DNA from 3 places in the Streptomyces sp. 71268 genome. Region 2 is predicted to be linked to each of the others. Evidence: riboswitches for the same ligand, from Rfam matches in the RefSeq annotation. Region 2 holds a riboswitch; each other region holds the start of a gene.
What was found. Region 2 has a riboswitch for cobalamin ahead of metE (5-methyltetrahydropteroyltriglutamate--homocysteine S-methyltransferase). Riboswitches for the same ligand answer to the same signal wherever they lie in the genome.
Positions count from the first base shown of each region.

Region 1 (9,487 bases), 930 kb from region 2:
GCGTCGCGGGCGGCCCGGGGGCGTGGTGAGCGCGAGAGGAGCGAGTCCATGCCGGTGGTGATCGCGCTGGGCGCGTTGGTGATGACGCTGCTCGGTGGCTGGACCGCGCACCGTGTCACCGACCGCAGGCACCTGATCCTGGGCCTGGCGGGCGGCCTGATGCTCGGCGTGGTGGGGCTCGACCTGCTGCCGGAGGCGCTGGAGGTCGCCGGGGACGAGGTGTACGGCGTGCCCGCGGCGCTGCTGTGCTTCGTCGGTGGTTTCCTGCTCGCGCACGCGGTGGAGCGGCTGCTGGCCGAGCGGGTCGCGGCCCACCACGTGGTGGAGCCGGCGCCGGTGACGACGGGCGGGGCCGGGGCCCGTGCCGGGGCCAGCGCCGCCGCCCGGCCGGCCGAGCCGGCGAGCGCGCTGCCGGGGCGCGCGCCGCAGGTGGGGCTGACCGCAGCCGCGGCCATGGTCGGGCACAGCGCCATGGACGGCGTCGCGCTGGGACTCGCCGCCCAGGTCAGCGACGAGATGACGCTGGCCGTCGCGGTCGCCGTCATCGCCCACGACTTCGCGGACGGCTTCAACACGTACACGCTGACCAGCCTGTACGGCAACGCCCGGCGCAAGGCCGTGCTGATGCTGGGCGCCGACGCCGTCGCGCCCGTCGTCGGCGCCGCCTCCACGCTGCTGTTCACCGTGCCCGACCAGGCGCTCGGCATCTACCTGGGCTTCTTCGGCGGCGTCCTGCTCTACCTCGCCGCCGCCGACATCCTGCCCGAGGCGCACCACGACCACCCGGCGCTTTCCACGCTGGGCTGCACCGTGGCCGGGGTGGGCTTCGTGTGGCTGGTGGTCGGCGCCGCGCACTGAGCGGCGCGCCGACGCGCACGGGCCGGGCCCGGCGCCGGGGCCCTGTCGCCCCGCGCCGGATGGTGCGGGGCTCACGGCGAGCAGCTCCGCACGAAGGACGCCGCGATGCCGGGCGTGGCCGCCCAGTGCACGTGCAGGTACGAGGCGTGCACCCCGCCGCGTACGAAGCCCTCGACCTGCCGGGTGGGACGCACGACGCCCCACGCGGGCAGCGCCGCCGGGCCACCGTCGGCGCCGTCCTCGGGCCCGTCGGGGCCCTCGCCCGCGCCCGGTGTGATGACCGTGCGGTGGAACTCGTGCCCGCGTACCCGGGCGCCGACCGGCAGCAGCGGGCTCGGCGACAGGGCCACCGCCTCCCGGTAGCCCAGGGTCAGCCGGCCCGACATGCGGGCGTCGGCGGGCAGCACGCCGCACATGGGCAGCGGCGCGGCCCCCGCCTCGTCCGGCTTCGGGGCGAGCGAGCGGGCCAGGTAGAGCAGGCCGGCGCACTCGGCGGCGATCGGGGCGCCGGAGGCGGCGAGCGCGGCGACGGCGGCGCGCAGCGGCTCGTTGGCGGACAGCTCGGCCGCGTACACCTCCGGGAACCCGCCGCCGATGACCAGCCCGCGGGTGCCCTCGGGCAGCCGGGTCTCGCGCAGCGGGTCGAAGGTGACGACATCCGCGCCGGCCGCGGTCAGCAGCTCGGCGTGTTCGGCGTACGAGAACGTGAACGCCGAGCCGCCGGCCACGGCCACCACCGGCCGCGCCCCGCGCCCGGAGCCCGACGACGGCCCCGTACCCGACTCGGCGGCCGGCTCCGTACCCGACTCCGCGTCCGGCCCGGCCGCGGGTCCGGCGTCCACGGCCCGCGCCTCGCGCAGGCTGCGCGCCGGGTCCCAGGCGGGCCCGGGCAGCGGGGGAGCCGAGCGGGCCAGCTCTAGGAGGGCCGGCAGGTCGCAGCCCGCGCGCACCCGGTCGGCCAGCGCGGCCACCGACTCCACCGCCTCCGCGTGGCGCTCGGCCACCGGGACCAGGCCCAGGTGCCGGCTCGGGGTGTGCACGGCGCCCACCCGGCGCAGCGCCCCGAGGACCGGCACGCCGGAGCCCGCGAGCGCCTCGCGCAGCAGCTCCTCGTGCCGGTCCGAGCCGACCTTGTTGAGGATCACCCCGGCGACCCGTACCTCCGGGTCCCAGGAGGCGAAGCCGTGCACCAGCGCCGCCACCGAACGCGACTGCGACGCGGCGTCCACGACCAGCACCACCGGGGCCCGCAGCACCTTGGCGACCTGGGCCGTGGAGGCCAACTCGCCCTGGTGCGCGGCCCCGTCGTACAGCCCCATCACGCCCTCGACCACGGCCAGGTCGGCGCCGCGCGCGCCGTGCCCGAACAGCCCCGGCAGCGCGTCGGGCCCGCACAGGTACGCGTCCAGGTTGCGGCCGGGGCGGCCGGTGGCCAGCGCGTGGTAGCCGGGGTCGATGTAGTCCGGGCCGACCTTGTGCGGCGAGACGGCCAGGCCGCTCGCCGCGAAGGCCGCCATCAGCCCGGTCGCCACCGTCGTCTTGCCGCTGCCCGAGGAGGGCGCGGCGATGACCAGGCGGGGGACGGAGGTCGTGCCTACCACTCGATGCCCCGCTGGCCCTTCTGCCCGGTGTCCATCGGGTGCTTGACCTTGGACATGTCGGTGACCAGGTCGGCGAAGTCCACCAGCGGTTGCGGGGCGTTGCGCCCGGTGATCACGACGTGCTGGGTGCCGGGCCGGTCCCGCAGCGTGGCGACCACCTCGTCGACGTCCACCCAGCCCCAGTGCATCGGGTACGCGAACTCGTCCAGCACGTAGAGCTGGTACGTCTCGGCCGCCAGGTCGCGCTTGACCTGCTCCCAGCCCTCGCGCGCCGCCTCCTCGCTGGAGGCCAGGTCACGCTGGACCCACGACCAGCCCTCGCCCATCTTGTGCCAGGCGACCGTGCCGCCCTCGCCGGAGTCGCCGAGCACGCGCAGCGCCCGCTCCTCGCCGACCTTCCACTTGGCGGACTTCACGAACTGGAACACCCCGATAGGCCAGCCCTGGTTCCAGGCCCGCAGCGCGAGCCCGAAGGCGGCCGTCGACTTGCCCTTGCCGACGCCGGTGTGCACGAACACCAGCGGCCGGTTGCGGCGCTGGCGCGTGGTGAGCCCGTCGTCGGGCACCATCGAAGGCTTTCCCTGTGGCATTTACGCGACCCTCTCCGTGATGTCGGTCCGTCGCCCCGGCCGCGCGCCCCGGTGTCGGGGCCCGTGCTCGGTCGTGGTTCGTTCGCCCTGCCGGGGCCGTGCGGGGCCGCCGTCGCGCGCCGCACGCGCCCCGTGGACCAGCGCCGTGACGCTGTCCGCACGCAACTCGTCCAAGGTCACCGCGGGGCCGCGCAACTCGCCGGCGAGCCGCGCCGCGAGGCCCAGGCGCACCATCCCCGACTCGCAGTCCACGACCACCGAGGCCACGCCGTCGGCCGCGAGCAGCCGCGCCGCGCGCGTGGCCTGGGCCACCGGCTGGCCGCCGCCGGTGGCCCGGCCGTCGGTCACCACCACGAGCAGCGGGCGCCGCGAGGGGTCCCGCAGCCGCTCGACCCGCAGCACCTCGCGGGCGCTGAGCAACCCGGCGGCCAGCGGCGTGCGGCCCCCGGTGGGCAGTCGCTCCAGGCGGGCCGCCGCCGCGTCCACGGACGACGTCGGCGGCAGCGCCAACTCCGCGCCCCGCCCCCGGAAGGTGACCAGGCCGACCTTGTCCCGCCGCTGGTAGGCGTCGAGCAACAGCGAGAGCACCGCGCCCTTGACGGCGCTCATCCGCTGCCGCGCGGCCATCGACCCGGAGGCGTCCACGACGAACAGCACGAGGTTGCCCTCGCGGCCCTCGCGCACCGCCTCGCGCAGGTCGTCGCGGCGCAGCAGCAGGCCGGCCCCGGTGCGCCCCCGGGCCCGCTGGTGCGGGGCCGCGGCCCGGACCGTCGCCGACAGGTGCAGCTTGCCCAGCACCCCGTGCGGGCGGCGCGAGCCGGTGGTACGCCCGTGCGCGGTGCGGGCCCGCGAGCGCCGCCCGGCCGCGCCCTCGCCGAGCCCCGGCACGTTCAGCACGCGCGCGGCGAACGGCTCGCCCGCGGCCACGGCGGGCCGCTCCGGCGCCGCGCCCCGCGCGTCCACGCCCTGCCCCTCGCCGCCCTCGCCGGCGGCCGGGGCCTGGTGCGGGTCGGCCTCGGGTGCCTCAGGACGTGCCGCGTCGTCCGCGCGCTGCTCCGGCAGCGACGGCTGCTCGGCGGGCTGCTCGGCCCCGGAGCCCTGACCGCCGCCGTCCTGGGGCGGCCCGTCGTCGGGGGAGCGGCCGCCGCCGGGCCCGTCGGGACCGTCGGGACCATCGGGATCGGTGTCGTCGCCGTCCGCCTCGCCCTCGCCGTCCTCGGGGGCCTGGCCCTCGGGCTCCGGCTGGTAGGCGTCCAGGATCTCGTCGAGCTTGTCCTCGTCCAGGCCCGGCGCGTCGAAGGGGTTGCGGCGCCGCCGGTGCGGCAGCGCGAGCAGCGCGGCCTGCCGTACGTCCTCGGTGGTCACCTCGGTGCGGCCGGCCCAGGCGGCCAGCGCGGTGGCGGTGCGCGCCGTCACGATGTCCGCGCGCATCCCGTCCACCTCGAACGCCGCGCACACGGCGGCGATCTGCCGCAGCGCCCCGTCGCCGAGCACGACGCTCGGCAGCAGCGCGCGGGCCGCCGCGATCCGCGCGCGCAGCTCGGCCTCGTCCTCGGCCCAGCGGGCGGCGAAGCCGGCCGGGTCCTCCTCGTAGGCGAGCCGGCGCCGCACCACCTCGACCCGCTCGTCGGGCTCGCGGGAGGCCGCGACCTCCACGGTCAGCCCGAACCGGTCCAGCAACTGCGGGCGCAGCTCGCCCTCTTCCGGGTTCATGGTGCCGACGAGGAGGAACCGCGCGGCGTGCCGTACGGAGACGCCCTCGCGCTCCACGTACGAGGAGCCCATGGCGGCGGCGTCCAGCAGCAGGTCGATCAGGTGGTCGTGGAGGAGGTTGACCTCGTCCACGTAGAGGATGCCGCGGTGGGCGTCCGCGAGCAGGCCCGGCTCGAAGGACTTCACGCCGTCCGCCAGCGCCCGCTCGATGTCGAGCGCGCCGACCAGGCGGTCCTCGGAGGCGCCGACGGGCAGCTCGACCAGGCGCGAGGGCCGGGTGGCGCCGGCGCCCGGCTCGTGCGGGCCGTCCGGGCAGCCCGGGTCGGGAGCGACCGGGTCGCAGGAGAACCGGCAGCCCGGGACGGTCTCGATGGTGGGCAGCAGCGAGGCGATGCCGCGCACCATGGTCGACTTAGCGGTGCCCTTCTCGCCGCGTACCAACACCCCGCCGATCGCCGGCGACACGGCGTTGAGCAGCAGGCCGAGCCGCATGTCGGCCATGCCGACGACGGCGGTGAACGGGTAGGTGGCCGAGGTCATCAGCTGGTGCCCCTTTCGCGGGTGGTGCTCTGGCGGGGTGCGCCGTCGGCGGCGGTACGCGCCACCGGTTCGGCCTGGACCCCGCGCTCGCGGGGGTGTTCGACGGACGGCGTGGCCTGCGGCGCGCGCGGCCCGGGAGGTGCTGGCGGGGCCGGTGGCGTGGTGGCCTGACGCGGCGCGGGCACCCCTTCGTCCGCGCGGTCGGTGTGGTCGGCGCGACGGGCACTCTCGGCCGATACGGGAGTGGGGAGCGCGGGGGCGCCCGGTGGGACGAAGGGCAGCCCCGGGGGCGGTCCCTGCTCGATGAGGCGCAGCAGCGCGTCGGTGTCCGCGTGTTCCTCGACCAGGTCGCCGAGCCGGTCGAGCTGCTCCTCGCGCAGCGCCCCGAAGCACGTGTCGGGCGCCGGGACGAAGCGCCGGCCCGCCGCCTCGGCCACCTCGCGCAGGAACGCGCGCCGGAAGCCGTCGCTCTCCAGCGAGCCGTGCCAGTGCGTGCCCCACACCGAGCCGACCCGGCAGCCGTCGAGGAACGCCGTGCCCCCGCCGACCTCGGCGACCCCGTGGTGGATCTCGTATCCCTCCACGCGCTCGCCCAGGGCCTCGCCGACCGGCCTGGCCAGCGTCTTCTCGCGCGCGAAGCGCACCCGCACCGGCAGCAGCCCGAGCCCGGCGACGGTGCCCGCCCGCGACTCGACCTCGTCCTCGATGCGCTCGCCCAGCGCCTGGAAGCCGCCGCAGATGCCGAGCACGGGCCGGCCATCGGCGGCGCGCCGCGCCAGCGCGTCGGCGAGCCCGCGCTCGCGCAGCCAGGCCAGGGCGCGCACGGTGCCACGGGTGCCGGGCACCACGACGAGGTCGGCGTCGGCCAGTTCGGCGGGCCGGTCCACGAACCGTACGAGCACGCCCGGTTCGGCCGCGAGGGCGTCCACGTCGGTGAAGTTGGACATCAGCGGCACGGCGCACACCGCGACCCGCAGCACGTCGTCCCCGACCGGCGGCGCGACGGGCGCCTCGCGCACCGCGCCACGCAGCGAGACCCGCAGCCCGTCCTCCTCGTCGATGCCGAGCCCGGAGGCGTACGGCAGGACGCCGAGAGTGCGGCGGCCGGTGAGCCCGCGCAGCATCTCAAGGCCCGGTTCGAGGAGGGTGACGTCGCCACGGAACTTGTTGACCAGGTAGCCGGCGACCAGCTCCTGGTCCTCGGGCGCGAGCAGCGCGGTGGTGCCGAAGAACTGGGCGAACACCCCGCCCCGATCGATGTCCCCGACCACCACCACCGGCAGGTGGGCGGCCCGGGCGATGCCCATGTTCACGATGTCGGTACGGCGCAGGTTGATCTCCGCGGGGCTGCCGGCGCCCTCGCAGATCACCACGTCGTGCGTGCGCCGCAGCTCTTCGAGGCAGGCCACGACCGGCTCGAAGAGCGCCTGCCGCCCGCCGGGCACCGGGCTCGGGTCCTGGGCGCCGGGGGCCCGCTCACCGAAGAAGCCGCGCGCGCTCAGCTCGCCCACCGGCTTGCCCAGCAGCACGACCTGGCTGGAGCGGTCGCTGCCGGGCTTGAGCAGTACGGGGTTCATCAGCGCCGTCGGCTCGACGCGGGCGGCCTGCGCCTGCATCGCCTGAGCCCGCCCGATCTCGGCGCCCTCGCGGGTGACGAAGGAGTTCAGGGACATGTTCTGCCCCTTGAACGGCGCGACCCTGACGCCCCGGCGCGCCAGCCAACGGCAGATGCCCGCCGTCACGACGCTCTTGCCGGCGTCCGACGTCGTCCCGGCGACCAGCAACCCACCGCCCATGCGTCCCGTCCCCCTCATCGGTCCCCCTGGTGCGTGCCCATGGTGGCGGCGCCGTACGCCAGTCGCCCGGCGACGGTTACCGCCAGGGCCAGCGCGCTCACCCGGCGCGAGAGCCGTACGGCGCGCTCGATGTCGGCCACCTCGACCGGCCGGTTCTTAGCGCCCAGCACCGGCCGGTGCTCGACGCGCCCCGCGTACGCGAGGGTGCCGCCGAGCCGTACGCCGAGGGCGCCGGCGAACGCGGCCTCCACCGGGCCCGCGTTGGGGCTCGGGTGGCTGCCGGCATCGCGCCGGGCGACGGCCCAGGCGCCGCGCGGGTTCGGCCCGGCGAGCACGGCCAGCGCCGCCGTCAGCCGGGCGCCGGGCCAGCCGACCACGTCGTCGAGACGGGCCGAGGCCCAGCCGAACCTGCGGTAGCGCGGCGAGCGGTGCCCCACCATCGCGTCCAGCGTGTTCACGGCGCGAAAGCCGAGCAGCCCGGGTGTGCCGCCGACCGCGCCCCACACCAGGGCCCCGACCACCGCGTCCGAGGTGTTCTCGGCGACGGACTCCACGACCGCCCGCGCCATCTGCTGGGCGTCCAGGGCCTGTGGGTCGCGCCCGCACAGCCGTGGCAGCGCGTCCCTGGCCGCGTCGACGTCCGCCGCCGCGAGGGCGGCGCCGATCGTCCGGGCCTCCCGCCCGAGCGTGGTGCCGCCGAGCACGGCCCAGGTGGCGGCGGCGGTCAGCGCCGTCTCGGCGGCGAGGCCGCCCAGCGCCGTGGCCCGGTGCGCGGGCGCGCCGGTGGCCGGGCGGCGCACGGCGCGCGCCAGCAGCGCCCCGGCGAGCACCGTGCCGCCGGCGCACACGGCGGTGTGCAGGGCCCCGCGTCCCCGGTCGTCGCGCCACAGCCGGCGCTCCACGGCGCCGGCGGCGCGTCCGAAGGCGGCCACCGGGTGGCCCCGCCGGGGATCGCCGACGGCACGGTCGCCCAGAAAACCGAGGACGGCACCGCAGGCGTACGCAACATGATCGGTACGCATCGGTCAGTTCGCCGTCGCGCCTCGAAGGGGGAGCGGTGCGCCGGGCCGCCGGGGGCGGCGGCCTCCGGACGAGCGGGGCAGGGCGAAGGGCGCTGGACGGCAGCAGGCCATGGCGGTGTGTCCTCACTCAGGGTCCGCGCCCTGGTTCGACGTGATCGGCGGCGAGAGTCTCCTGGCTCCCGGATCGACGCCACACCCCGGCCTTCCAGCCCGTCGTGTGCGAGCCGTGACCATGCGCTGGGGGAGCGCTCCCCGGTGACAGTGGCGGGACCGCGCCGGACTCACACCGGCTTCCTCTGCTGTCGCCGTTTGGCCCCGGCAGTCCACCACGCCCCGGGAAGACCCGTCAACTCGCCGTTGACCTGCGACGGAACGCCCCACCGAGCGGGAGGCCCCCACTCCGGACGTGCCCACCTCGGCGCGCCGGGCACCACGAACACCGCCCCGGCCGGGCGGCGCCGCGTCGAGACGGCACCACCCGACCGGGGCGGCCGGCCCGCGACGGCGAACCGCCACGGGTGAGGGACTCAGGCGACGATCAGGTAGATCCCGTACGCCACCGCCGCCGCGCACAGCGCGAAGCAGGCGTACGCGCCGGAGCGGGCCAGCGCGCCGGGGCCGCTGGCCGTGGTGGCCCCGGCGGCCCCGGTGGCCGTCTCGCGGGAGGGCTTGGCGGAGGTGCCGACGATGCCGAGCGTGAAGACGCCCACCATGGCGACGGTCACCACCAGGCTCACGCCGAAGACCTGACCGAGCGCGGTCCAGTCGATGTTCATGGCACTGCTTCCTTGTCGTCGGGGCGGCTGGGCCGCGTCGTACGGGGCGCGGGCGCGAGGCGCGTGTGCGTGCCCCGTACGGGTGGACGGGCCGGACGGCGGCTAGACCGTGGCCTTGGCGGGCGCGGAGGCCGATGCCGTGGCGGCGGTCGGCTGCGCCGGCAGGGCGTCGGCGACGGACGCCGACGGGTCCCCGGGAGCGGCCGGCTCCGGCGCCGCGTCGGCGGCCGACTGGGCGAGCGCGGCCTCGGTGGGCGGCGGGGCGACGCTGCGCACGGCGGCGGTCACGATCCCGACCGGCTCGGCGGGGGCGTCCGTCGTGGCGGGGGCGGTGGCGTCCACGGCGACGGCCGCGGCGGCCGGGGCCGGGGCGCCCTCGACGTCGTTGACGTTGGTGTGGTCGACCGGCTTGCGGCGCGAGGCCAGCCAGATGGCGCCGCAGGCGATGACGGCCAGCACGGCGACCGTGGTCACGCCCCAGTCGCCCTGGTCGGCGAGGAGCGCGGCGGCGCCGGCGACCAGGCCGGCGGCCGGCAGCGTCAGGCCCCAGGCGATGACCATCCGGCCGGCGGTGGACCAGCGCACCACGCC
Region 1 covers NZ_CP114200.1:6,826,284-6,835,770, forward strand. Annotated here, with positions in the region: gene OYE22_RS27240 (ZIP family metal transporter) at 49-858, shown strand; gene OYE22_RS27245 (cobyrinate a,c-diamide synthase) at 930-2,459, opposite strand; gene cobO (cob(I)yrinic acid a,c-diamide adenosyltransferase) at 2,453-3,049, opposite strand; gene OYE22_RS27255 (putative cobaltochelatase) at 3,050-5,302, opposite strand; gene OYE22_RS27260 (cobyric acid synthase) at 5,302-7,098, opposite strand; gene OYE22_RS27265 (cobalamin biosynthesis protein) at 7,113-8,120, opposite strand; cobalamin riboswitch at 8,286-8,418, opposite strand; gene OYE22_RS27270 (hypothetical protein) at 8,648-8,896, opposite strand; gene OYE22_RS27275 (inorganic phosphate transporter) at 8,999-9,487, opposite strand, start outside.
Region 1: it holds a riboswitch for cobalamin, as region 2 does, so the genes downstream of both, OYE22_RS27265 (cobalamin biosynthesis protein) here and metE (5-methyltetrahydropteroyltriglutamate--homocysteine S-methyltransferase) in region 2, are expected to answer to the same signal.

Region 2 (9,487 bases):
CACCGCCGTCGCCCGCCCGCTCTGATCCACCGAAGGACACCCTGTGCGTACCTCCGACATCCGTAGCAGATTCCTCGACCACTTCGCCGAGCGCGGCCACACGGTCGTCCCCAGCGCGCCCCTGCCCACTCCGGACCCGACGCTGCTGTTCGTCAACGCCGGAATGGTGCCGTTCAAGCCGTACTTCACCGGTGAGGCAGCCCCTCTGTGGGAGCGGACCACCAGCGTGCAGAAGTGCGTGAGGACCCTGGACATCGAGGAGGTCGGGAGGACAACCCGGCACGGCTCGTTCTTCCAGATGAACGGCAACTTTTCCTTCGGGGACTACTTTAAGGAAGAGGCCATCGCCTACGCCTGGGAGTTGTCTACGAGCCCCCAGGCAGATGGCGGGTACGGCCTGGCCCCAGACAAGATCTGGATCACGGTTCACCACTCCGACACCGAGTCGCGCGGGATCTGGCGTCGGGTCGCGGGCCTACCCGACGAGCGGATCGTGGAACGGGGAGACGAGGACAACTTCTGGTCCATGGGCGTTCCCGGCCCCTGTGGACCGTGCTCTGAGCTGTACTACGACCGTGGCCCCGAGTTCGGCCTCGAAGGCGGTCCCGCGATTGACGAGGACCGGTACATGGAGTTCTGGAACCTCGTCTTCATGCAGTACGAGCGCGGTGAGGGGCCCGGCAAGTCCGGCTATCCGATCCGGGGCGAGCTCCCGCGCCGCAACATCGACACCGGCATGGGCCTGGAGCGCATGGCCACCCTCCTCCAGGGCGTCGACAACCTCTACGAGATCGACGAGACCCGCCCCATCCTCGACCGAGCCGCCGCCCTCGCAGGAATCCGGTACGGGGCCGACACGCAGGCCGACGTGCGCCTGCGCGTCGTGGCCGACCACGTCCGCACCGCGCTCATGCTCCTCGGGGACGGTACAGCTCCCGGCAACGAGGGCCGCGGCTACGTCCTACGCCGCATCCTGCGCCGCGCGGTGCGCTCCATGCGCCAGCTCGGCTACCGAGACCCGGCCCTCCGCGAACTGCTGCCCATCGCCCGAGACTGTATGGCCCCCAGCTACCCGGAGATCGCCGAGGCGTTCCCTCGGATCACTGGCCAGGCGTACGGCGAGGAGGACATCTTCCGCGCCACGCTGAAGCAGGGCACCACCGTCCTGGACACGGCCGTCACGAAGGTCAAGGCTGAAGGTGGGCGTTCGCTGCCCGGCGCCCAGGCGTTCCTGTTGCACGACACCTACGGCTTCCCCATCGACCTCACCCTGGAGATGGCCGCCGAGCAGGGCGTGGAGGTGGACCGGGAGGGCTTCACCGCGTTGATGAACGCCCAGCGGGAGCGGGCCCGCGCGGACGCCAGGGCCCGTAAGTCGGGCAGCGTCGTCGACACCTCAGAGCTGCGCTCCGTCCTGGACGCGAACGGGCCGACCGACTGGGTGGCCTGGGAGGCCCTGACCACCGAGTCGCGTGTCCTCGCGGTCCTTGGCACCGAGGGCGCGTTGCAAGTAGCCCGCACCGGGGACATCGCCACCGTCGTCCTCGACCGCTCACCCTTCTACGCCGAATCCGGCGGTCAGGACAGCGACGCGGGCATTCTGTCCGGCGCCTCCGTCGAGGGCGAGGTTCTCGACGTCCAGCGGCCCCTGCCCGGCCTCGTCGTCCACCAGGTACGCATCACCGCCGGCGAGCTCGCGGTCGGCGACGCCGTGCATGCGGCCGTCGACCCCGACTGGCGGCTCGGAGCCCGCCAGGCCCACTCCGGCACCCACGTCCTGCACGCCGCCCTGCGCGAGATCCTCGGCCCCGCCGCCCTCCAGGCCGGCTCCTACAACCGCCCCGGTTACCTGCGCCTGGACTTCCCCTGGCGCGGCGGCCTCTCGTCGACCGTCCGCAGCGAGGTGGAGGAGGCGGCGAACCGGGCCCTGCGCCGCGACCTGCCCGTCGGCGTCCGGTGGATGCCCCTGCCCGAAGCCAAGGAACTGGGTGCGCTCGCCCTGTTCGACGAGACGTATGGGGAGAAGGTCCGCGTCGTCGAGATCGGCGGGGCCTGGTCGCGCGAGCTGTGCGGCGGCACCCACGTCGAGCACGCCTCCCAGATCGGCACAGTCGCCCTGACCTCCGAGGGCTCCGTCGGTGCCGGAATGCGCCGCCTTGAAGCGGCCGTCGGCATCGAGGGCTTTGCCTACCTCGCCCGCGAGCGCGACCTTGTCGCGCGGATCGCCGAACAGCTCGGCGCCCCCCGCACCGAGCTCTCCGAGAAGATCGCCAGCCTGTTGGACCGCCTCAAGGCGGTCGACCGGGAGAACGCTCGCCTCAAACAGCAGGCCACCACCACCCGCGCCGCCGAACTCGCCGACGCGGCCACCGACGCGAACGGAGTGCAGGTCGTTACCACCACCGCCGTCGGCGGTAGCGCCGATGATGCTCGTGCGCTCGCCCTGGCCATCCGCAACCGACTGCCCGCCCATGTGCCTGGCGCGGTCGCCGTCGGCACGGAAGACGGCGTCCTCGTCCTCACTCTCAACAAGACGGCACGCGAAGCGGGCCTGCACGCTTCCCAGCTGGTCAAGCAGCTCCTCGACGGCCGAGGCGGTGGCTCTGCCGAGCTCGCCCAAGGCGGTGGCCTTGAACTCGACGGAATCGCCGACGTCCTCACGACACTGCCCGCTGTGATCGCCACTCGCTGACGCCCGCCTGCAGCACCCTCTCCTCCCGTCCCCGTGCCCCCGTCGCCGGACAGGGACACGGGGACGGGCGCTACACAAACCTCCGGCCCGAACAAGCAGGCTGAGGGGACTGCACCGCCGATGGGTGAGGATCCCGCGTGGCGGCGGCTGGGGCAGGGCGGGAAGCGCGTGTGCGCCGCTCCGCCCCTCGCCTGCCTGTCTCGACACCCTGCCCCTCACCTTCCGGATTCTGGACGCCGCTCTTCCTTCCGCGGCACCACCCCGTAGGCTGACCGCAGCAGCTGGTTCGCCCCGTCCGCCAGGCGGGGTGTCGTAAGAGGGAACCCGGTGAGAATCCGGGACTGCCCCGCAGCGGTGAGTGGGAACGACCGCCGTCAACGCACTGGGTTCGACGTACCGGACCTGGGAAGCGACGGCCACTAGGTGTCCTCCGTCAGAAGGACGTGCCCGCAAGTCCGAAGACCTGCCAACTGCCCGCGTGCGGACCGTTTCGTGCGCGGACATCCCGGTGACCTCGAGGGCGGGTCGGCGTACACACCAGAGAGAACGACCGTGCCTGCGCCGCGCGGAGTCGTTGCCCTCCGGTTTGTCATTCCCTTCGCGCTCTCGTCCCGTCACCGGGATCTCAGGGATTCATCTCGCGAAGGAGATCTCCGTGACAGCGAAGTCCGCAGCTGCGGCAGCACGGGCCACCGTGTACGGCTTCCCCCGCCAGGGCCAGAACCGGGAACTGAAGAAGGCCATCGAGGGCTACTGGAAGGGTCGCGCCACCGCCGACACCCTCCACACCACCGCCGCTGAACTCCGGCGGAGCAATTGGCAGGCGCTGGCCGAGGCAGGCATCCACGAGGTGCCGACCGGCGACTTCTCGTACTACGACCACGTCCTCGACACCACCGTCATGGTGGGCGCGATCCCCGAACGACACCGCGCCGCCATCGCGGCAGACGCGACGGACGGTTACTTCGCGATGGCACGCGGTACCCAGGAGGTCGCACCGCTGGAGATGACCAAGTGGTTCGACACCAACTACCACTACCTGGTCCCCGAACTGGGCCCCGACACCGTCTTCGCGGCCGACTCGACCAAGCAGGTCGCCGAGTTGAAGGAAGCCCTCGACCAGGGGCTCACCACCCGGCCCGTGCTGGTCGGTCCGGTCACCTATCTCCTGCTCGCCAAGCCCGCCCCCGGCGTGCCCGCCGACTTCGAACCACTGACGCTCCTGGACCGCCTGCTGCCGGTGTACGCCGAGGTGATCGCCGACCTGCGGGCCGCCGGCGCCGAGTGGGTGCAGCTCGATGAGCCCACCCTGGTGCAGGATCGCACCCCGGCCGAGCTGAACGCCGCCGAGCGCGCCTACCGCGATCTCGGCGCCCTCGCGGACCGGCCCAAGCTACTGGTGGCCTCCTACTTCGACCGACTCGGCGACGCCCTGCCGGTGCTGGCCAAGGCGCCAGTGGACGGACTGGCGCTGGACTTCACCGAGGCCGCCGCCGCCAACCTGGACGCGCTGGCCGCCGTCGGCGGGCTGCCCGGCAAGCGCTTGGTCGCCGGTGTCGTGAACGGCCGCAACATCTGGATCAACGACCTGCAGAAGTCACTGTCCACCCTCGGCACCCTTCTCGGGCTCGCCGACCGCGTCGACATCGCCGCCTCCTGCTCGCTACTGCACGTCCCACTGGATGCCACGGCCGAGCGGGACATCGACCCGCAGATCCTGCGCTGGCTGGCCTTCGCGAAGCAGAAGACCACCGAGATTGTCACCCTCGCCAAGGGCCTCGCCCAGGGCGTCGACGCCATCACCGGCGAACTCGCGGCCAACCGCGCCAACCTGGTCTCCCGCGCCACCTCGCCCATCACCCGCGACCCTGCCGTCCGGTCCCGTGCCGAGGCCGTGACGGACGCTGACGGGCGCCGCTCTCAGCCGTACGCCGAACGCGCCGCCGCCCAGCGCGCCCACCTCGACCTGCCGCTGCTGCCGACCACGACCATCGGCTCGTTCCCACAGACGACCGAACTGCGGACCGCCCGCGCCGATCTGCGCGCCGGCCGCGTCGACACCGCCGGGTACGAGGAGCGCATCAGGGCTGAGATCCAGGAGGTGGTCTCCTTCCAGGAGGAGACCGGGATCGACGTCCTGGTGCACGGCGAACCCGAGCGCAACGACATGGTCCAGTACTTCGCCGAACAGCTCACCGGCTACCTCGCCACCCAGCACGGCTGGGTCCAGTCGTACGGCACCCGGTACGTCCGTCCGCCGGTTCTGGCCGGTGACATCTCCCGTCCCGAGCCGATGACGGTGCGCTGGACGTCCTACGCCCAGTCGCTGAGCGACCGCCCGGTCAAGGGCATGCTCACCGGGCCGGTCACCATGCTCGCCTGGTCCTTCGTCCGCGACGACCAGCCGCTCGGCGACACCGCCCGTCAGGTCGCCCTCGCCCTGCGCGACGAGGTGGGCGACCTGGAGGCCGCCGGCACCTCGGTCATCCAGGTCGACGAGCCCGCGCTGCGTGAGACGCTGCCGCTGCGGGCGGCCGACCACGCCGCGTACCTCGCCTGGGCGACCGAGGCGTTTCGGCTCAGCACTTCCGGTGTGCGGCCGGACACCCAGATCCACACCCACATGTGCTACGCCGAGTTCGGCGACATCATCCAGGCCATCGACGACCTCGACGCCGATGTCATCAGCCTGGAGGCCGCACGGTCCCACATGCAGGTCGCCCGGGAACTGGCCGCGCACGGCTACCCACGCGAGGCCGGGCCGGGTGTCTACGACATCCACTCCCCGCGCGTCCCGAGCGCTGAGGAGGCCGCGGACCTCCTGCGCACCGGACTGAAGGCCATCCCGGCCGAACGGCTGTGGGTCAACCCTGACTGCGGCCTGAAGACCCGCGGCTGGCCCGAGACCCGGGCCTCGCTGGAGAACCTGGTCGCCGCCGCCCGCGCCGTCCGGGGCGAGCTGCCCGCCTCCTGACCGAGGAACTCAGTGGGCCGGGACGCCGCAAGCGTCCCGGCCCGGTTCGAGGGCCTGCTGGCCATGGGCGACAGCTCGGCAGTCAGTCCGTCAAGCCGCTTCGAACGGGAAGGCTGACGGCGGCTCGAACATCTGGAAGGTCAGCCTCGACGGCTCGCTCTTCGCCACTGCCGCCGGGGGGGATCGTCGGTGTCGACGATCCGATCACCATGCGCCGGGGCGCCGGAAGCGCTCATCGCAACCGTAGGGTCGCCGCATGTGCGTCGTCTCCCTGCTGCCTGCCGCGACCGACGTGGTCGCCGAGCTCGGCCTGTCTGCCCGGCTCGTTGGCTGAACCCTCGAATGCGACTGGCACCGCGACACGTCGCGTCCGTCCAGTGGTCACCGACTCCGAGCTGGAGCAGAACCAGCTCACCAACCGGGAGATCTCTGACGCCGTCGGCGGGTCGGTGCACTCCGGATCCTTCGCTCTACACCTAGGACACCGAGGCACTGGGGGCACTGCGCCCCTATGTCGTGCTCACCCAGGATCTGTGCGGTGTGTGCGCCGTCTGTCGAGAGCCGCGGGAGGCGTGGGGCGGTGCTGGGTGGACGCTGAGGGTTACCCGTCACTTCGGGAGATCGGGACCATGACATGCGCCACAGCTTGCCCTGAATCGACCCCGAAGGCACCGGGCCTAAGCCCCCTGAACAAGCGGACGTAGTGGACATCAGCTGGCTTACCTTAGCCACTGCCTCAGCCACATTGCCCTTGTCACACAAGGCGTGACCCCCTCCCTCAAGGTCGAAGCGCACACCCTCATCTGCGAAGCCCTCGTTGCCCGCCTCACGGGGCCCACTTCCTCACGCTGGAACTTCGAGTTCCGGTGGGCGTGAGGTTTTCACTCGCTTCTGGCATCCTCCCCGCTGTCACTCACGACGGATTGCGAGACGTAGCCGAAGAGGGAGGTTGTTGCCATGTCATTGCCCGTAGCCGCCGGCATTCGACTGCGCGAATCGTGCGAGAAGCAAGTTGAACTTCTACGCCTGCCCTATCGATTCAGTATGCGCGAACTACGTGACGCGGTGGCCGAACTGCGCGGAAGGCCGATCGTGCTGAAGCCGTTGAGCACACTCGGCACCATTGACGCGCCTTGCGGTATCAGGATCGAAACCCCTTCAGCCGATCTCCTCTATTACGAGGAGGGGACTTCCGTACACCATCAGCGGCACATTCTCGCGCACGAACTGTCTCACGTGTACTGCGATCACCCAGGAAGCCTGGGAATCGACGCAGATACGGCGCAGGCCATCGGCGTGAGCCCCACACTGGTTATGCGCATGTCAGGGCGCACCAGCTACTCGTCAACTGACGAACGCGAAGCGGAGATGATGGCGACGGTCATCCGTCAGCGCATCTACCGCGAGCGCGAACTCCCTTCGCACCGACCGGAGAAGGGAACGGATAGCTGGGACGCGCTTTTTGCCCAGCCCACCAAGAGAGGCCGGTTCCGTTCGCGATGAACGCCGTATTCCTGAGCATGGCATGCCTGCTCGCGGCGGCTGCCCTCTACTGGATCTTCGGCCGTGGCGCTCCTCGGCCGACAGGCACCTGGACGATGGGTGCTCTCCTCGGCTCCTTCACTCTGGCATTCGCCTCGTACGCGCCGCTGTTTGAGAACGCCATCGAAGCCGTTGTGCCGCACGTGGCCCGACTAGTAAGTAACTGTTCCTCGCTGGCCGCTGCCACCGCAGTCGTGGCTATCTCTTTCCAGCTCAACCTGGAGGCGTCGGAAGCACGGCGGCAAATCCGCCTGCGCCTCCTACTCTTCGCCGCGTCCGCCTGCGGAATGACCGCCCTCTTCGTTTACGAGCAGATGTCGAACCGCTCCGCGCGGGTGTACGCGCTGTACGTGCTCCTGTTCATCTCCTACCTCGGCTTCGCCGTCGTCGACTTTCTGATCCAGGCCGTGCGTCAGTCGAAGACGAGTCGGCGCATCAGCCTGCGAATAGGGCTGCGAACGGCGGCAGGAGGCTGCGTCTTCGCGCTGGTCTACGTGGCGTACAAGCTGACGGTCCTGGTTTCGCTCGGCCTGGGCTACCAGCTCGTACCCGCCGGCTCGAAGTGCTCGTCGCTCGTGGCCACGCCGTGCGTCTTCAGCGTGACCTCTCCGGCGCTGGCCGTCCTGCTGATCTGCCTCGGCCTCACGTTGCCCGCCGTCGTCTACCCGCTCAGCCAGGCCCGCCGCCGACGCTGGGAGACGCGGTCCTTCGATGCACTTGGCGCTCTGTGGCGCGACCTGACCGCCGCAGTGCCCGAGGTCGTCCTCTCGCCTGCGGGCTCCGCCGGTCACGACACGGACTTCTTGCTCCAGCGACGGGTCATCGAGATCAGCGACGGCATCCTCGCGCTCCGGCCGTACCGGTCACGCGCGGTCCAGGAAGCGGCCCTACGGGTCTTCGACACCAGAACGGAGGCGGGTGGCGCCGCGGTCGAGGCGGCTGTCGTAAAGGCGGCCCTGGCCGCCTTTACGACCGGCGAGCTTCCCGAGGAAGTCGCTCCTCCCTTTGCGGGGGCCGGCCCCCGCAAGGACCTCCGCGCGGACACGGAGTGGCTCCTCCTTGTGGCTACCGCCTATGTCGCCCATCCTGGACGCGTCGCCGACGCCGGGCGGCCAAAACCCGTTGGAAATTGAAGGCATGCCCGACTCGACTGATGACCCTCGCTTCCTGCGGAACCCCTATCCCACCTACGCGGCCATGCGCTCCGCATGCCCAGTGCAGCTCGTATCCGCAGATTCCGGTCGCCACACCAGCTACCTGGTCACCGGCCACGCGGAAGCCAGAGCTGCTCTCGCCGACCCGCGGCTGTCGAAGGACACGGCCGCCTTCTTCGCAGGCAAGGGCTCACGGCGACGCCTGCACCCCGCGGTGGCACACAACATGCTGGCCAGCGACCCACCTCAGCACACCCGGCTGCGCAGGCTGGTGACCAAGGCATTCACCACGGGCGCCGTCGCCAAGCTGCACCCCTTCATCGCCCAGACCGCTGACGAACTCCTGGCGCAGTGGCGCGACGGTGAGTCCTTCGACTTCGTCGCCGGACTGGCAGTGCCGTTGCCAGTCATCGTTATCTGCGAGTTGCTCGGCATCCCCAAGGCTGACCGGCCTGCCGTCCAGCGCTGGTCCGGGGAGCTGTTCGCGGCAGGCCAGCCGGGCATCATCGACGCGGCCTCACACCACATGGCCGACTACATGACGACCCTCATCGCCGCCAAACGGCTCGCACCCGGCGACTCCCTACTCGACCGGCTCATCTCGGCCCGCGACGACGACTCCCACCTCACCGAGGAGGAACTGACCTCCCTGGCGGTGCTCCTGTTCGTCGCCGGACACGAGACCACCACCAACCTCCTCGGCAACGCCATCCTGGCGCTCCTCCAGAATCCGACCGCCCTGCACCGCCTACGGGAAAACCCGAACGACCTCCCGGGCGCCCTCGACGAGCTGCTCCGGTTCGATGCCCCACTCAGCCTCGCCACGTTCCGGTACACCACGGAACCCATCACGCTCGGCGACACCGCCATTCCGGCCGGCGCCCCGGTACGCATCGCCCTGAGCGCCGCCAACCGTGACCCCCAGCAGTTCCCAGCGCCCGATGTGCTCGACATCGACCGCGACGCCACCACCCACCTCAGCTTCGGCCACGGCATCCACCGCTGCCTCGGTGCGGCCCTGGCAAAGGCCGAGGCGGAGATCGCCCTGCGCACCGTACTCACCCGGTTCCCCGGGATTCGGCTCGCCGTGCCGCCTGATCACCTGGAGTGGCGGCGTACCCGCCT
Region 2 covers NZ_CP114200.1:7,759,223-7,768,709, reverse strand. Annotated here, with positions in the region: gene alaS (alanine--tRNA ligase) at 44-2,692, shown strand; cobalamin riboswitch at 2,958-3,178, shown strand; gene metE (5-methyltetrahydropteroyltriglutamate--homocysteine S-methyltransferase) at 3,348-5,666, shown strand; gene OYE22_RS30890 (regulator component) at 6,624-7,169, shown strand; gene OYE22_RS30885 (MAB_1171c family putative transporter) at 7,166-8,341, shown strand; gene OYE22_RS30880 (cytochrome P450) at 8,346-9,487, shown strand, end outside.

Region 3 (9,487 bases), 5.1 Mb from region 2:
GAGCGACTGGCTCTGGTCCAGGTACGGGGTGCGGTCGGCGGCCATGTCGATCAGGGCGCGCTGCGGGACCTCCCAGGCGGTGCGGTACAGGTCGCGCACCTCCCGCGGGACCCAGCCGAAGTCCTGGACCGACCCGTTGGCCTCGCGCAGCGCGTCGCGGGACTGCGCGTCCCACACGCCGAGCTTCTTCAGGTCCTCCACCAGGTAGGCGTTGACCTGGAGGAACTCGCCGCTGAGCGTCTCGCGCTTGAAGAGGTTGGAGACCTGCGGCTCGATGCACTCGTACACGCCCGCGATGGAGGCGATCGTCGCGGTCGGCGCGATGGCCAGCAGCAGCGAGTTGCGCATGCCGGTCCTGGCGATCCGCGCGCGCAGCGCGTCCCACCGCTCGGGCCAGTGCGCGGTGGCGCTCGGGTAGTGGTCCGGGTGCAGCACGCCGCGCGCGGTGCGGGTGGCGGCCCAGGCCGGGTGCGGGCCGACGGGGGCCTGCGCGTCGGAACCGGCCCGGGGGCGCTCGGCGAGGTCGGCGGAGGCCTCGTACGCCGCGAGCATGATCCGCTCGGCGAGCCGCGTGGACAGCTCCCTGGCCCGCGGCGAGTCGAAGGGCAGCCGCAGCCGGAAGAAGACGTCCTGCAGGCCCATCACGCCCAGGCCCACCGGGCGCCAGCGGGAGTTGGAGGCGCCGGCCTGCTCGGTCGGGTAGAAGTTGATGTCCACCACGCGGTCCAGGAAGGTGACCGCGGTGCGCACCGTCTGGTCCAGGCGCTCCCAGTCCACCGCGTCCATCGGGTCGGCGACCTGGGCCGGGTCCACGTCCGTGCGCAGGTGGGCGGCGAGGTTGACCGAGCCGAGGTTGCAGACCGCGGTCTCGCCGTCGCTCGTGACCTCAAGGATCTCGGTGCACAGGTTGGACGAGTGGATCACCGCGCCGGGCTCGGCGGTCTGGTTGGCGGTGCGGTTGGCGGCGTCCTTGAACGTCATCCAGCCGTTGCCGGTCTGCGCGAGGGTACGCATCATCCGCGCGTACAGCGTCCGGGCGGGCACCGTCTTGCTGGCCTTGCCCGCGGCCTCGGCGGCGCGGTAGGCGGCGTCGAACTCCTCGCCCCACAGGTCCACCAGGTCCGGCGCGTCGGCGGGGGAGAACAGCGACCAGTCCTCGTCGGCCTCGACCCGGCGCATGAACTCGTCCGGGATCCAGTGCGCGAGGTTGAGATTGTGCGTGCGCCGCGCCTCCTCGCCGGTGTTGTCCCGCAGTTCGAGGAACTCCTCGATGTCCGCGTGCCAGGTCTCCAGGTAGACGCAGGCCGCGCCCTTGCGCCGACCGCCCTGGTTGACGGCGGCGACCGAGGCGTCGAGCGTGCGCAGGAACGGCACGATGCCGTTGGAGTGCCCGTTGGTGCCGCGGATCAGCGAACCCCGGGAGCGGATGCGCGAGTACGACAGGCCGATGCCGCCCGCGTGCTTCGACAGGCGCGCGACCTGGTGGTACCGGTCGTAGATCGAGTCCAGCTCGTCCAGCGGCGAGTCCAGCAGGTAGCAGGAGGACATCTGCGGGTGCCGGGTGCCGGAGTTGAAGAGCGTGGGGGAGCTGGGCAGGTACGCCAGCGAGCTGGTGAGCCGGTACAGCTCGCTGACGTCGGCCAGCGCCCGCGCGGAGCCCTCCTCGGCCAGGCCGCAGGCCACCCGCAGCAGGAAGTGCTGCGGGGTCTCGACGACCTGCCGGGTGATCGGGTGCCGCAGCAGGTAGCGGCTGTGCAGGGTACGCAGGCCGAAGTAGCCGAAGCGGTCGTCGGCCTGGCCAATCCCGTGCCCGGCCCGCGCCGCGTTGGTCTCCTCCACCAGCGCGTCCAGGGCCGCGGCGTGGGCGCGGACGAAGTCCGCCGTCTCGTCCGCGATCAGCCCCTCGCGATGGCCGACGGCGACCGAGGCGGAGAAGGACACCGCGCCCTGCCCGGCGGCCTCCTCCGCGATGGCCCGGGTCAGCAGCCGCGCGGCGAGCCGCGAGTACTGCGGCTCCTCGGCGATCAGACCGGCCGCCGCCTCGGTCGCGAGCGACCGCAACTCCGCCTCGTCCGAACCCGGATGGCGCCCGCGCAGCGCGGCGGCGGCGACCTTCCCGGGGTCGGTGGCGGGCAGGTCGGCGGTGAGGTCGGTCAGTACGCGCAACAGCGCGGTGCCGGCTCCTTCGACCGCTGACTCTGAGACGGACTCGCGTGAAACGGGGTCCGCTGGCGCGATGGTCACGGGTGGCTCTCCCTCGCTCGGCAGGGGGCCGCGCGGGAGGAACGGAAGGCGCGCACGGGCGGGCCACGACCTGTGGTCGGGCATGCCACGCGGCGTCCACCGGCCCAACCCACGGGGCCCGGACGTATGCGACGCCCGGGGCCGGCAAGCGTGTCCGGCCATGGGCGCGCTGTCGGCAGGTCCTCGGACTCACGGCGCGCAAAACGGCACACGTACACCGTTGCGGGACAGTTCCGGATTCGCACCGGATTCCCCTGCGGCGACAGCGAGCACGAGCATACATCTTGTGTCGGCGATGGCGTGTGCCCCCACATCTTGTGTCGCGGCGCGGTGAATCCCGTACGGATGTGCTAACCGATCCAGGGGTCTGAGTGCCCGTCGGGCCCGTCATGAAGGGCTCGAACGGGTTGGCCGCCGACCCCTCGATTGGTGGCTTGCCACAGTCTCCGGCGTGTTGGCGGCCCACTCGGCGCGGAGCGGTGCGCGACGCGCGCCGGTCATCGTCGCGCGGACATCAGTGGCCGAAGAGGGGGGAATGGGATGCGGCCCGCGCGGCGCGCGACGGCGGTGGGGATGGGACCGATCGGCAGCGGTCGGCAGCCTTCACCGCCGGAGCCGGAGCCGGAGCCGGAGCCGGAGCCGAAGCGGACGCCGACGCCGTTCATGGCGCGCGGTGGGCGTGCGCCGGGCGCGTGGTGGAGCGCAGCGGGCGCGGGGGGAGGCACGGCGGCGCCCCGCGCGCCACGCGTGAGTCCGTGGCGCGCGGGGCGCGGGGCGCGGGGTCGGCCGGTCGGCGGGCGTCTGGCGCGTGGGCGGGGCGGCGTCAGCAGCAGCGGAAGCCGTTGCGGGGGTCCGCCTCGCGCTCGTCCATCCGTTGCCGTTCGAACTCGGCGCGACTGGCCGGCTCGGTGTCGGGGTGCTGCCGGCGGGTGTGCGCGACGTACCGGTCGTACGTCCCCTCGCCGGTGAACTCGCGTACGTACCAGCGCACTCGGCGGCCCCAGTGCGCGGCCCGGCGCGCGGCGGTGTTGGTCATCGCGATCGGCTCCTCGTCGGTGCGGACGCTGGCGGGTGGTGCCCGCGGGGTGGGCGGGCCCGTGGTGTGATCGGTGCCCGCGCGGCGGGCCGGGCGCCGGGGTGGCGTCGGCTTCGCCCGCCGCGCGGGTGGTGGTCAGGCGGAGGGGCCGCCCTGGGGGGCGCGCTCGGGCCGGCCGCTCGCCGCGGCCGCCTCGGCCAGCTCCCGCTTCTCCTCGGGGGTGGCCACGAGCCCGGCCGGCGCCACGATCCGCGACTCGACGTACGGCGCCTCGTGGAGCCGGGCGGACTCCGGGTCGCGGATGGCCCGGACGCAGGTGCGGGCCGCGTCCGCGATGACGACGATCACGAGGACGGCGAGCAGCGCGGAGAGCACCCCGTCCACGGTCGAGTTGGTGACGACCGTGTGCATCTCGTCCATGTTCTTCGCGGGTGGGAGCACCTTGTCCGCGTCGATGGCGTCCTGGTAGCGCTCGCGCTGGCTGAAGAAGCCCACCCGCGGATCGTCCGAGAAGATCTTCTGCCAACTCGCGGTCAGTGTCACCACCACGTCCCAGACCAGCGGGACCGCCGTCACCCAGGCCCACTTGAGCCGCCCGGACTTCACCAGGAGCGTGGTGCACACCGCGAGCGCGACGGCGGCCAGCAACTGGTTGGCGATGCCGAAGATCGGGAAGAGCTGGTTGACGCCGCCCAGCGGGTCGTGCACGCCGACCCACAGGAAGTACCCCCACAGGGCGACCACGACCGCGCTGCAGATCCAGATACCGGGCTTCCAGCTCACGTCCCGGAACGGCTTGTAGACGTTGCCCAGCATGTCCTGGAGCATGAACCGGCCGACGCGGGTGCCCGCGTCCAGGGCGGTGAGGATGAACAACGCCTCAAACATGATCGCGAAGTGGTACCAGAACGCCCGCATGCTGTCGCCGCCGATCACGTCGGAGAAGATCTCCGACACGCCCACGGCCAGCGTGGGAGCGCCGCCGGTACGTGAGAGCAGCGAACTCTCCTCCACGGCCTTGGCCGCGGCGGCGAGTTGTTCGGGCGAGATGGAGTAGCCGAGCCCGGCGACCGCCTCCGACGCGGACTGGACGGTGTCCCCGACCACGCCCGCCGGCGCGTTCATCGCGAAGAACAGTCCCGGGTCGATGATGGATGCGGCCACCATGGCCATGACGGCCACGAACGACTCCATCAGCATGGCGCCGTAGCCGATCATCCGTACCTGGGTCTCCTTCTCGATCATCTTCGGCGTGGTGCCGGAGGCGATGAGCGCGTGGAAGCCGGAGAGGGCGCCGCAGGCGATGGTGATGAACACGAAGGGGAACAGCGACCCGGCGAAGACCGGCCCGTCGCCGCGGCCCGCGAAGTCGGTGACGGCGTCCATCTTGAGGGTGGGCAGTGTGAAGATGACGCCGACGGCCAGCAGCCCGATGGTGCCGATCTTCATGAAGGTCGACAGGTAGTCGCGCGGCGCCAGCAGCATCCACACCGGCAGCACGGAGGCGATGAACCCGTACGCCACCATCCACAGCACCAGCGTGCTGTGGTCCAGCGTGAAGGTGTCGGCCCAGGAGGACTCGGCCACCCAGTTGCCGCCCACGATGGACAGCAGCAGCAGGACCAGGCCGATGAGCGAGACCTCGGTGACCCGACCGGGGCGCAGCACGCGCAGGTAGAAGCCCATGCCGAGCGCGATCGGGATGGTCATCGCGATGGAGAAGGTGCCCCAGGGGGACTCGGCCAGCGCGTTGACGACGATCAGCGCCAGCACCGCCAGCAGGATGATCATGATGATGAACACCGAGAGCAGCGCCGCGGCGCCACCGATCGGGCCGATCTCCTCGCGCGCCATCTGGCCGAGCGACTTGCCGTCTCGCCGGGTGGAGAAGAAGAGCGTCACCATGTCCTGCACGGCGCCCGCGAAGATCACGCCGACGACGATCCATATGGTGCCCGGCAGATAGCCCATCTGCGCGGCCAACACCGGGCCGACCAGCGGGCCCGCGCCCGCGATGGCCGCGAAGTGGTGGCCGAGCAGCACGCGGCGGTCGGTCGGGTGGAAGTCGACGCCGTCGTTGCGCCGCTCGGCCGGAGTGGCCCGCGTCTTGTCGGCGCGCAGCACCCTGGTGACGATGAAGCGCGAGTAGAAGCGGTAGGCGATGGCGTACGAGCCCAGGGCCGCCGCCACCATCCAGGCGGCGGAGACCTCCTCGCCCCGGGAGAGGGCGAGCATGGCCCAGCCGAGGGCGCCGACGAGGGCGACGGCGGTCCAGACCAGGACGGTGCGCGGGGAGATGTTCCGTGCGGTGGGAGTGCTCACCGGGCACACCCGCCGTCGTTCCGAGCCGGCGCCACAGCGCCACAGCTCGCCGCGACATCCCAGGTCAGGGGCCGAAGATGGGACCGCGCGGGCGCGATGCGCCCGGCTGACTCCTCATCTGGTGTGGTCTGGACCAATTGCCCGAGGGCTCGTACGATCGCCTTCATCTGGTTCAACTCCGCTTCCCCACGCCTGCGATGGGACCTGAACGTGCTCGACATCGTGGTGGTACTGCGGGCCGAGGGCGTGCCGCGTGGCGTCCATCGAGTCCACAACAGGAACGCGGAGACGCCCCTCGCCCTCGCCAACACCGGGTCATCCTTCCCTTCGGCCTCACACGTCACGCGCGTACCAGTTCTGGCGGCGCGGGCCCGGTCCGCGCGTCATCTGGAACCCGCCGATCCGTCCGCTCCGTTCGTCGGTCCGGCCGGTGAGCCGCTCGGTGGGCCGCCCCTCGGCTCCGCCCACGCCGGGCGGCAGGCGGAAATCCTCGCGCGGGTGACCAGGCGAAGGGAAGCCTCCGCCGGCCTCGACTCCCGGGCCGGCACCCCGCGTTCCCGCACCCGACGCCCCGCGCCGGCCACCCCCACAGGCCGCGCGAGACCTGGCCGAAAAGCGGCGGCCACGGCCACGCGGCCTTGCCCCGCCTGGGTCACGCGTGCCAGCCGCGCCGGCTTACCAGCCGCCAGCGCGGCCGGAATCCGCGCGGGGCGACCGGACCGCGTTTGACCAAGGTTTTGCCAGCTCCGGCGCCCCACCCTCCACCGCTGACCCCCTGATCAGCGGCCAGGACGCCCGTACCAACCAGGCCCGCACCGGTCCACAAAGTGGACCCGCCGCTCCACCGTCACCGCCCGTGCCGTATCACGGTGTCCAGCGCCGCGGCGCGGCCCAGCCCGCCAACGCCACCGCCCGCTCCCCTTGAGAAAGGACCGCACGCCCATGTCCGAGACGCCCCCGTCCGCAGCGACGCCCACCACCCCCGAACCCGGCACGCCACCGTGGGGGACCGTCGTCATCTCGCCACACTTCGACGACGCCGTGCTGTCGCTGGCGGCCGTGCTCCCCAGGCTGCGCGGCCCGGTCGCCGTCGTCACCGCCTACGGCGGGGCGCCGGACCCCGGGGCCGCCGTCTCCGAATGGGACGAGATGTGCGGCTTCACCACGCCACACGAGGCCCACGCGGCCCGGCTGGTCGAGGACGCCCAGGCCCTCGGCCTGCTCGGGGTGGCCCAGATCGCGCTGCCGCACCCCGACGGCCCGTACGGCAACCCCGACCAGCTCGGCCACCTCGACCAGTGGTTGCGCCAACTGCCCGCCGAAACCGAGGTGCTCGCCCCGATGGGCACCCGCCAGGACCACCACGCCCTGGTGCGCGAACAGGTACTGCTGACCCGCGTCACGCAGGGCGCGCCGCCGCCGCTGATCTACGCCGACCTGCCCTACACCGGGCACACCCCGGGCTGGAACACCGACGGGGCCGAGCAGGCGCTCGCCGCCGACCCCGAGCGCGGGGACTCCTACCGGAGCCTGGCGGAGCGCTTCCGGCTGACCCCGCGCTGGGAGGTGCGCCTCGACGACGCCGAGTGGGCCACCAAGCGCCTGGCGGTGCAGTGCTACGGCTCGCAGCTCGCCCCGCTCGGCGCGCTCGGCCACGGCCTGTTCCTGCACCGGACGGGGCCGCTGCGCACCGAGCGGGTGTGGGCCCTGGAACCGCACGCGGCGCCCGCCGCGTAGGCGGGGGGCGCGGGGCGGGCCGGCGGCCGGGCATCCGGCGGGCGCCCCGGCGTGGGGCGCCCGCCCCGCTCACGGCGCCCGGCCCGGCGGGCGGGCCACGGCGGGGCGGGTCAGTCCGCGGGACGGCGCAGACGGGCGACGAACTTGTACCGGTCGCCGCGGTAGACCGAGCGCACCCACTCCACCGGCTCGCCGTTGGCGTCCAGCGAGTGCCGGGAGAGCATCAGCATCGGCAGCCCGACGTCCGTGCCGAGCAGCCCCGCCTCGCGCGGGGTGGCCAGCGAGGTCTCGATGGTCTCCTCGGCCTCGGCCAGGCGGACGTCGTAGACCTCGGCCAGCGCCGTGTACAGCGACGCGTACTTGACCAGGCTGCGGCGCAGGGCCGGGAAGCGCTTGGCGGACAGGTGCGTTGTCTCGATGGCCATCGGCTCACCGCTGGCCAGTCGCAGCCGCTCGATGCGCAGCACCCGGCCACCGGCGGTGATGTCGAGCAGCCCGGCGAGCCGGTCGTCGGCCGTGACGTAGCCGATGTCCAGAAGTTGGGACGTGGGTTCCAGTCCCTGGGCCTTCATGTCCTCGGTGTAGGAGGTCAGTTGCAGCGCCTGGGAGACCTTGGGCTTGGCGACGAAGGTGCCCTTGCCCTGGATGCGCTCAAGCCGCCCCTCGACGACCAGCTCCTGCAACGCCTGGCGCACCGTCGTACGGGAGGTGTCGAACTCGGCGGCCAGGGTGCGCTCGGGAGGGACCGGCGTGCCCGGCGGCATGGTTTCGGTCATTTCCAGCAAGTGGCGCTTGAGTCGGTAATACTTGGGGACGCGCGCGGTGCGCGTGCCGCTCGCAGCCGCCCCGTTCCCGTTGCCCAGCGCGCCGCCGGCGCTCTGGGCGGTGCCCCCGTCGCTCCCCATGGCGTGACGCCCCGACTCCGATCCTGTTGCCGTCACCGGCTCCTCCGTTACTTCGGCTGGAGGTACGGGGGGTCTCCCCGGACAACGCAGCGCGGCTCACATCGTGGCATGGGTGGGCCCCGGGGCACCCTCATCAACGTGCTGGCGGGCCCCAGGTGTCGGTCCGATAACGGACCTGACAGCGACTCTTATACACCCTTGACACCCCTAAAGGTCTAGGCCAAGCTGCGGGAACTGGTCTAAACCATTAAAGACCAATTCCGGTTCTTTGAGGAGAGTGCTGTGAAGCGTGGGCTCATAGCGGCGACGGGTGTCGCGGCCATGTTGGTGAGCGTCGCGGCCTGTGGGTCTGACAGCGACGACAAGAAAGGCTCCGGCGCGGACGGCTGGAAGGGCGAAACCCTGACCGTCTGGGCCATGGACGGTTCCACGCCTGACGGGTGGACCAAAGACGTAACGGCTGCCTTCGAAAAGAAGACCGGAGCCAAGCTGAAGTTTGAAGTTCAGCAGTGGAACGGAATTCAGCAGAAGATAACCACGGCACTCTCTGAGTCGAATCCGCCGGACGTCATCGAGCTCGGCAACACCCAGACGCCTGCCTACGCGCAGACCGAGGGCCTGGCCGACCTGTCCGACCTCAAGAAGGAGATCGGCGCCGACTGGACGGAGAACATCAACGCGTCCTCCGTCTTCGACGGCAAGCAGTACGCGGCCCCGTGGTTCGCGGTCAGCCGCGTCGTCCTCTACAACAAGAAGATCTGGGACGAAGCCGGCATCAAGGAACTGCCGAAGACTCGTACCGAGTTCTTCAAGGCGCTCGACACCATCGACAAGAAGACCGACGCCGAGCCCATCTACATGCCCGGCCAGAACTGGTACTTCTTCGACGGCCTCACCATTGGCACCGGCGCCGAGCTGGTAAAGAAGGACGGCGACAAGTACGTCTCCAACCTTTCCGACCCCAAGGTCGGCAAGGCCATGGACATCTACAAGCAGTACGCCGCCTTCAGCCAGGCCCCCAAGGACAAGGACGAGGCCACTCCGCAGCAGGCCGAGGTCTTCGCCAAGGGTAAGACCGGCGCCTTCATCGGCATGGGCTGGGAAGCGGCCACCGCCATCAAGGCCAACCCGAAGATTGAAAAGGACATCGGCTACTTCACCGTCCCGGGTGAGACGGCGGACAAGCCCGAGGGCGTCTTCCTCGGTGGTTCCAACCTGGCCGTGGCCGAGGGCAGCGACAAGC
Region 3 covers NZ_CP114200.1:2,698,186-2,707,672, reverse strand. Annotated here, with positions in the region: gene OYE22_RS09860 (ribonucleoside-diphosphate reductase subunit alpha) at 1-2,244, opposite strand, end outside; cobalamin riboswitch at 2,401-2,540, opposite strand; gene OYE22_RS09855 (YbdD/YjiX family protein) at 3,068-3,280, opposite strand; gene OYE22_RS09850 (carbon starvation CstA family protein) at 3,416-5,602, opposite strand; gene OYE22_RS09845 (PIG-L family deacetylase) at 6,545-7,339, shown strand; gene OYE22_RS09840 (GntR family transcriptional regulator) at 7,450-8,244, opposite strand; gene OYE22_RS09835 (extracellular solute-binding protein) at 8,527-9,487, shown strand, end outside.
Region 3: it holds a riboswitch for cobalamin, as region 2 does, so the genes downstream of both, OYE22_RS09860 (ribonucleoside-diphosphate reductase subunit alpha) here and metE (5-methyltetrahydropteroyltriglutamate--homocysteine S-methyltransferase) in region 2, are expected to answer to the same signal.